DNA from 2 places in the Bacillus sp. AK124 genome. Region 1 is predicted to be linked to the other one. Evidence: riboswitches for the same ligand, from Rfam matches in the RefSeq annotation. Region 1 holds a riboswitch; the other holds the start of a gene.
What was found. A riboswitch is a leader RNA that binds a small molecule or an ion and turns the genes downstream of it on or off. The one in region 1 is predicted to bind glycine.
Positions count from the first base shown of each region.

Region 2: another riboswitch for glycine. It lies ahead of M1E06_RS00375 (amino acid permease); the one in region 1 lies ahead of gcvT (glycine cleavage system aminomethyltransferase GcvT).

Region 1 is NZ_CP096378.1:1,650,173-1,654,601, reverse strand. It holds gene gcvPA (aminomethyl-transferring glycine dehydrogenase subunit GcvPA) at 1-1,000, opposite strand, end outside; gene gcvT (glycine cleavage system aminomethyltransferase GcvT) at 1,031-2,125, opposite strand; glycine riboswitch at 2,371-2,475, opposite strand; gene M1E06_RS08405 (DEAD/DEAH box helicase) at 2,720-4,399, shown strand; gene M1E06_RS08400 (YqhG family protein) at 4,406-4,429, shown strand, end outside.
Region 2 is NZ_CP096378.1:63,290-67,718, reverse strand. It holds gene ahpF (alkyl hydroperoxide reductase subunit F) at 1-1,031, shown strand, start outside; gene M1E06_RS00380 (hypothetical protein) at 1,080-1,202, opposite strand; gene M1E06_RS00375 (amino acid permease) at 1,330-2,682, opposite strand; glycine riboswitch at 2,830-2,909, opposite strand; gene M1E06_RS00370 (helix-turn-helix transcriptional regulator) at 3,147-4,109, opposite strand; gene M1E06_RS00365 (GyrI-like domain-containing protein) at 4,219-4,429, shown strand, end outside.

The DNA of each region.
Region 1 (4,429 bases):
GCGCCTGGTTGGAGCATATATTTGATGTTGCTTTATCCCGTCTGATATGCTGCTCGCGCGCCTGCAAGGTGAGAACGAATCCCCTTTTCCCGTTTTCATCTTCCGTCTGACCGACGAGACGGCCAGGCACTTTTCTCATCAATTTTTTCGTGACGGCAAAGAATCCACAGTGCGGCCCGCCGAAAGCGGCCGGTATTCCGAACGGCTGGGCATCCCCGACAACGATGTCAGCTCCCAGTGCCCCGGGCGGTGTTAAAAGCCCGAGAGCCAGCGGATTGGCGGACACGATGAACATGCTTTTCCCTTTATGGGCGATCGGTTCAATGTCTTTCAGCGGCTCAATTCGCCCGAAAAAGTTAGGGTATTGGACGATCACTGCTGCTGTATCTTCGCAGACGGCTTCATCAAGAGCCGCAAGATCTGTTGTTCCGTTTTTGGCAGGGACTTCTACCACGTCGATGTACTGTCCTTTCGCATACGTTACTAAAACCTCGCGCGATTCGGGATGGACGGTTTCCGAAACGACGATTTTTTTCTTTTTTGTATGTCCTGAAGCAAGCATTGCCGCTTCGGCTAATGCCGTTCCCCCGTCATACATCGACGAGTTGCTGATATCCATGCCCGTCAGCTCGCAAATCATCGTTTGAAATTCAAAGATCGCCTGGAGCTCCCCTTGAGAAATTTCAGGCTGATACGGTGTATAAGCCGTGTAAAATTCCGACCGCGAAATCACGTGGTCCACGATGACGGGCTGGTAATGATCGTATACGCCCGCTCCCAAAAAAGAGGCGTGCATCACTGTATCTTTATTTTTAGCCGCGAGTTTCGTCAGCTCTTTTGTGAGCTCAGTCTCGGACTTTGCCTTTTTAATTTGGTATTCCCCTTTAAATTTAACGCTTTCGGGTATATCGGAGAATAGCTCGTCGATCTTCTCGACTCCAATTGCCTCAAGCATTTCTTTTTTATCCTGATCTGTAGCTGGCAGGTAACGGTGCTTCATCTTCAGTCTCCTTTCACGGCCTTGGCAAACTTACGGCTGCCGTTTGTAAAATGGGGTTTTCACGATTTTGGCTTTCAAGCGCTTATTTCTGATTTCCACTTCAACGACGGTGTCGAGGGCACAGGCTTCTTTTTTCAGCAATGCGAGGCCGACGTTTTTCTTTAAGGTCGGCGACTGTGTGCCGGTTGTCACCTCGCCTGCTTGTTCGCCTTGATAATAGACGGCGTAGCCGTGCCTTGGAATGCCTTTATCGATCATTTCAAGGCCGACGAGCTTTCTGTCCGCTCCATGTTCCTTTTGGCTTGCCAGGACGGCTTTTCCGAAGAAGTCCGAGGCTTTGTTTGTTTTGACGGCGAATCCGATGCCGGCTTCGATCGGTGTAATATCTTTTGAGAGCTCTTGTCCGTACAGCGGCAGCTTCGCTTCAAACCTCAGCGTATCTCTGGCCCCGAGGCCGCACGGCACTAATCCCGAATCCTTGCCCGTTTCAATAAGCAGCTTCCAAATGTAGGCTGCATCTTCACTCCGGCAGTAAATCTCAAAGCCGTCCTCTCCCGTGTATCCCGTTCTGGACACAAGCGCCTGCACGCTGCCAATCGCCGCATCATCCCTGAACGTAAACAGCTTTAACCCGGCAAGATCGCTATCTGCGACCTGTTTTAAAATCGATTCGGCCTTCGGTCCTTGAAGGGCAAGCAGCGCAACCTCGCCAGACACGTTTCGAACCGAAACGTCTCCTTCTTGGTGCTTGTTCATCCAATCGACGTCCTTGTCGATATTGGCTGCGTTAATGACGAGCATGTAGACATTGGCCGCTTTTTTATAGACGAGGAGATCGTCGATCGTTCCGCCGTCTTCATAGCACATGGCCGTATACTGGGCACCGCCTTCTTTCAGTGTCGAAACATCGTTTGTCAACAGTTTTTGCAAAAACGGAAGGCTGTCTGTTCCTGTGATTTCGACCTCCCCCATGTGTGAGACGTCAAAAAGCCCCGCTTTCGTCCTGACGGCTTCATGCTCCTCTTTAATTGAAGAAAATTGAACAGGCAGTTCCCAGCCGCCAAAATCAATCGTTTTTCCGCCATATTCCTTATAAAGGTCAAATAAAGGCGTTCGTTTAAGCATTCTGCTTCCCCCTTCGCTTTTCAAACTAAAAACAAGTTTGCCAATCATCAGAAAACAAGAAAGATTCCAACATCACCTGGATGGTTCCGCCGCTTTGGACGGCACAAAAAAGGACAGAGAAGCCCCTTTGTCAGTTCTGAGGCTCTCTGTCCTGGCACCTGAAAGTTTACTTTGCATCAAAAGCAAAGATGTCCCCTTTGGTGGTTTGTTAAAACATCATATGATACAAACTCTCTCCAGAGTTGCGTCAAGCAAGAGTTCTTTTGCCTGAGAGATTCACTGTTTCCCCAGCTTGCTCCTTCGGCGCCGCTTTAAGGTTTCCCGCTATCGGTCTCTCCCCTTGCTGTCATTCGCTCATATTCATTTCTTTTCATGGACATACTATATAAAGCTTATGATTTTTTTACTGATGATCTACAAATATCCTACCATCATCACAACAATTGGGCAACAGGAAAAATCATTAACAATTTATTATTTTAAAATAAGAATGTTCGTGTTTTGTTTATTTGTTAGTAAAATCCGTTTTTTTCACGCAATATTTTCTTTTAAAAAAGAACATTTGAATCTCAGAAGAGAAAGGCGGCATTAGTGATGAGACCAGACATTCATTTCGACAACGAGTGGCCGGAACAGTTCAAAAAGCACCTTGATGAAGACGGACCATGGGCGAATTGGGAGCTTTACAAGCTTTCCTGTGAAGTGCAGAAAAGGCTTGCGATTCCGACGTTTGAAGGCTTGCAGGCCCCTTATCACCTCCCAGGCTTCACCCCGCTTCCCCATCAGCTCGAAGTCGCCCGGAAGGTAGTCGAGCAGATGAACGGAAAAGCCATCTTGGCGGATGAAGTGGGCCTCGGCAAAACGGTCGAGGCTGGGCTGATATTAAAAGAATACATGATTCGCGGGCTGGCCAAGAAAATCTTAATCCTCGTCCCCGCCTCGCTCGTCTCGCAATGGGTGAAGGAACTGCGGGAAAAGTTTTTAATTCCGGCCGTGGAACAGAAAAAAAGCTATGTCTGGGAGCAGTGCGATGTTGTCGTCTCCTCCCTTGACACGGCAAAGCGGTCGCCGCACAGGGAGACGGTTTTGTCGATCCAGTATGATGTGGTGATTATTGATGAAGCTCACAAACTGAAAAACAATAAAACAAAAAATTACGAGTTTGTCCGCAGCTTAAAGAAAAAATATTGCCTGATGCTGACGGCGACGCCCATCCAAAACAAGATCGACGAAATATTTAATCTCGTTTCCCTGCTAAAACCCGGACACTTGGGAAATGAAAGCAACTTCAACAAAGATTATACAAAACAGATCAATTCAGCTGAAGCGCATGAACGCTTAAAGTCCCTTATCAATAAAGTCATGATCAGAAACAGACGGCATGATACCGGCATCACCTGGACGAAGCGCCATGTCGAAACCGTGCCCATTTCCTTTTCTCCTACAGAACAGGCTTTGTATGACGAGATTAAAAAGCTGAAGACAAGTCATCAGCATTCATCAAGCATGTTCTCAATCATGACATTGGAGCGCGAATGCTGTTCAAGCAGAGAAGCTGTCTATATGACGCTGAAAAACATGCTTGACCGAAAGGATCGCGAAGCGCCGGTGATCTCCGAACCTGTCATCCACCATTTGATCGAAAAGGTCAACGAGGTCGCGCAAAATTCAAAAGCGCTGAAAGTTGTTGAGCTCATTCAAGAACTCGATGACAAAGTCATCATCTTTACTGAATACAGGGCGACGCAGATTTATCTGCAATGGTTCCTCCAGCAGAACGGCATCAGTTCTGTACCGTTCAGAGGCGGATTTAAAAGAGGAAAGAAAGACTGGATGAAAGATTTGTTCAGGGGCAAAGTTCAAGTTCTGATCGCGACTGAAGCAGGCGGTGAAGGGATCAACCTTCAATTTTGCAATAAAATCATCAACTATGACCTTCCGTGGAACCCGATGCGTCTCGAACAAAGGATCGGCCGGATTCACCGGCTCGGCCAGGAACGCGATGTTTACATTTACAACATGGCAACAAAGCATACCGTAGAAGAGCATATTTTAAAACTTCTCTATGAAAAGATCCATTTGTTCGAAAAAGTCGTCGGAGACTTGGATGATATTTTAACAAAAATCGAGGTCGGCAATTTTGAAGACCACCTTCATGACATTCTCTTTTACTCCGCGACAGACGAGGAAATGAAGATTAAAATGGAAAACTTAACCTCTTTCATTTCATACGGAAATGAAGCCGTTTCAAACCAAGAACAGATCGGAGGCTAAAATCAAATGCGTCAGGAAGAAATATACCTG
Region 2 (4,429 bases), 1.6 Mb from region 1:
TTATGGCTGTGCCGACCGTATACTTGAACGGCGAATCCTTTGGAAGCGGCCGAATGACGCTTGAAGAAATTCTTGCGAAAATGGGCAGCGGCACAGATGCATCTGAGCTTTCTGATAAAGATCCGTTCGATGTACTCGTTGTCGGAGGCGGACCTGCCGGTGCAAGCGCAGCAATCTATGCGGCGCGCAAAGGCATCCGCACAGGAATCGTTGCCGAACGCTTCGGCGGCCAAGTCCTTGACACGATGAGCATCGAGAACTTCATCAGCGTGAAGCGCACCGAAGGGCCGAAGCTTGCGGCAAGCCTTGAAGAACACGTGAAGGATTACGAGATCGACGTCATGAACCTGCAACGCGCAAAAGGTCTTGAGAAAAAAGATCTTTTCCATCTTGAACTCGAAAACGGCGCTGTTCTGAAAAGCAAAACCGTCATTCTGTCAACTGGCGCACGCTGGCGCAATATCGGCGTACCTGGCGAACAAGAGTTCAAAAACAAAGGTGTCGCATACTGCCCTCACTGTGACGGACCGTTGTTTGAAGGCAAAGACGTCGCCGTCATCGGCGGCGGAAACTCCGGTATCGAAGCAGCGATTGACCTTGCAGGTATCGTCAACCACGTGACTGTTCTTGAGTTCGCACCGGAGCTGAAAGCAGACGAAGTTCTGCAAAAACGTCTCTACAGTCTCCCTAACGTGACTGTCGTGAAAAACGCCCAAACAAAAGAAATCACGGGTGATGAAAACGTAAACGGCATCACTTACGTTGACCGTGAAACAGGAGAAGAAAAACACGTCGAGCTCCAAGGCGTCTTCGTCCAAATCGGTCTTGTGCCGAACACGGAATGGCTCCCTGAAACCGTCGAACGCAACCGCATCGGCGAAATCGCAGTCGACAAACGCGGCGAAACAACCATCCCTGGCCTATTCGCTGCCGGCGACTGCACAGACGGACCATATAACCAAATCATTATTTCAATGGGATCGGGGGCAAATGCCGCATTAGGGGCGTTTGATTATTTGATCCGGAACTAACACGAAAGACGCTATGCTGCTTAAACGGCAGTATGGCGCTTTTTTATGTTATAACCCATATAAATGGGACTTCACATCATGGCCGACAAACGCTTTCCATATGATCAAATTGTACGGATAGGACCAAGCGGGATATTGCGATTGTCCATTCATGTATGAATTGTATTCCATGACTCCATTCCTCTCGTTCTCATGTCTACATTAAATATAAACCTATAAAAGGAAACGGTTAATCAAAAATAAAGACGGCATACTGCATGCAGTACACCGTCTTTTTCAAGAGATTTAATTTGACTCATCATGTTCTTTTTGTCCTGTTTTTTTTCATCCAAAATAAAATAAACAATACAATAAACCATAGAGGAGTCAGCAGCAAGGCCGGGCGAGTCGCATCCGCATACAGCATAATCATGAGAATGACCGCAAACATCGCCAGGACAACATAATTGATAAACGGCGCGAATGGCGCTTTGAATGTTGATGCTGCGTGTAAGTGCGGACGGGTTTTCCTGTATCTAATATGGCTGACAAGAATCACACCCCACACCCATATGAAACAAATCGCGCTGATGGTTGTCACGATCCCAAAGGCTTGTTCCGGTATCAGTTTGCTTAATAGCGCCCCTGCTGACAGGACAATGGTTGATACCCATAACGCGTGACTCGGCACATGGTTTTTATTCAGCTTCGCAAAATTGGCCGGGCCCTGTTTCGTTTTACTTAAATTGTACAGAATCCGGCTTGTTGAAAACATCCCGCTGTTACAAGCAGACGCGGCTGACGTTAATACAACAAAATTAATGATTCCCGCGGCAAGCGGGATGCCGACTAAGCTGAAGGTTTTCACAAAAGGACTTTCCGCTGCATTCAGTTCCATCCAAGGGTTAATACATAATAAGACGATAAGCGCGCCGACGTAGAAAAATAAAATCCGTAAAGGAATTTTATTAATAGCCGATGGAATATTTTTTTTCGGGTTCGACGTTTCCGCCGCCGATACACCTACTAATTCCACACCGACATATGCAAAGATCACCATTTGGAAAGAAAGCAAAAAGCCTGAAAATCCGTTTGGAAACAAACCGCCATGCTCCCAAAGGTTGGTAACCGAAACCGTTCCTGTATGCGTCTTAAACCCGATCACCAGCAAAATAACACCGATGACAATTAACGCAAGAATCGTGATCACCTTTATTAAAGCGAACCAAAATTCCAATTCTCCAAAAAGCTTGACAGTCAACAGATTGAGCCCTAATAAAATGAGTAAACAGATAAGTGCAGGGACCCACTGCGGAATATCAAACCAATATTTCACATAGACACCGACGGCAATCACATCCGCCATAGCCGTCATAATCCAGCAAAACCAATAGGTCCACCCGGTGACAAACGCCGCACGCGGCCCCAGATACTCCTCGGCAATATCGGTTAACGATTGATAACCCGCTTTAGATAACAGCAATTCTCCCAATGCCCGCATCACGAAAAAAAGCGCAATACCTACAATGAAATACGCAAAGATGATAGAAGGACCCGCCAATTGAATCGCCTTACCGGAGCCTAAAAACAACCCGGTGCCAATCGTCCCGCCAATAGCGATAAGCTGTACGTGCCGATTGGATAAGTCCCTCTTTAATTCCCGCTGTTCCACATCAAACTCCTCCTTACCTCTCTAGTGAACGACGAGCAGTAAAAAAGCCCATAAAAAAAGAGATTGGATGTCCTCCAATCTCGCGGTCATAAGAATATCAAAATATATTTGTGCCGCTGACAATCATCAGCACGACAAATACATATTCGGTACTCTTCTGTCCTTTTGCCTGAGATTGTGAACCCTTCGGCGCCGCAGAATTCCGCGGTCTCTCCAGAAGCTGCTCCTGCTGTAGTGCGACCCACAGCAATCATAGCTTGCATGTATTGAGTTTTTCGATAGAGATAATTACTATCGGATAACTTTTAATTTTAATAGAGGTTGAGTGATTTGTCAATGGTCCTATTTATAGTTAACGCTAGTATTCTTAAACTCACCTATACTAGCGACAATATTTTCACCTGGTTTATAAATCAGCTTCTATTACGGAATCCTTTCGAAAATTGGGGTTTAACTGGCACTGCTCATGGGCAGAATAAGCATAATCTCTCTTGTAAACCTTCTAATACTTCTTCTGGTACTTCCCTGACCTTGATATCTTCACCTAGGAAAAGCAGCCAATTTGTTATTTCGGACAATTCTTCGGGATGATTCACATTGATAAAAGTCTTTAGAATGGCTGCGGTTTGATAAGGATTCGTATAGGAAATTGAAATTTTTAAAGGATGATATTTTTTGAATTGGGCAATCGCCTGTGGACCAAGTTCAAGCACAAGGTTGATTACTTCTTCCTGCTTACCTAGTTTCTCTAAAATCTTTTTCTTACTTATTCTTTTTTTCACAGAGTATGGTTTGACATTGGTAAGATTGTCCACAGGGAAAATCCTCCTCCTTTCATCCTTTAAGTCAAAGCCTTCAATCAGCCAAAGGCCTTTTTCATGATAAAGGTGCAGAAGATAAATGGGATAAGTCTTTATTACCTTCTCTTCTTTGATGGTAATCAATAAATAGCTATCCAAAAGAAGGAGCTGGATGAGTTTTTCTAACATGGGATGGGGGAGATCTGAAAGCTCAAGCAGGTCGGGATTATTGGGGTTTGTCCCTTCAAAAAGCAAGATTCGATTTAAAAAAACTAGGGCCTCTTGCTGGTTTTCTGAGATAAGGCCCAGTAATTTTTCAGCTAAAGACTGACGGCTCTTTAGATAAGGGAGTTGTTGATTTCTTGTAGCCATAAAAGCGATAAAAAGAGCTTTAATCTCATGATCGGTAAAGCGAACAGCAGGCAGGACAGAGTGGTTCATGACAAAATAACCCCCGCTCCTTCCAACTTCAGCAACAAGCGGCATCCCCATAGCTTCAATTTCCCTGATATCCCTGATAGCTGTCGAACGAGAGATGTGAAATTCCTGCATGATTTCAGAAATTGTAAAGTGGGCGCGGTTGTTGATATACCGCATGATGATATTAATCCGTTCAACTTTTTTCATCGGGGCCTCCTAAACAGTATCATTTTTTGACATGATTTAAGGTTATTATAAACGCATCAAGTGAAAAGACAAATCATTTGATTATTTTAAAAAAAGGAAGGTTTTGAATATGAAAAATTACACGCTGGAGGAAAAAGACAGCTTTACCGTTTTTGGTATTGGAACGGAGCTTGAGAGCGATTACACAGATTCTGCTGGCATAAATAAGGAAAAGGCAGACTTTTGGGCGGCCGTCAAACAAGATGGAAGGCTTGACACTTTAAAAGCCATAGCTACAAATGACTATATTTTTGCCGTGAACGAAGCGGTAAACAACAAGA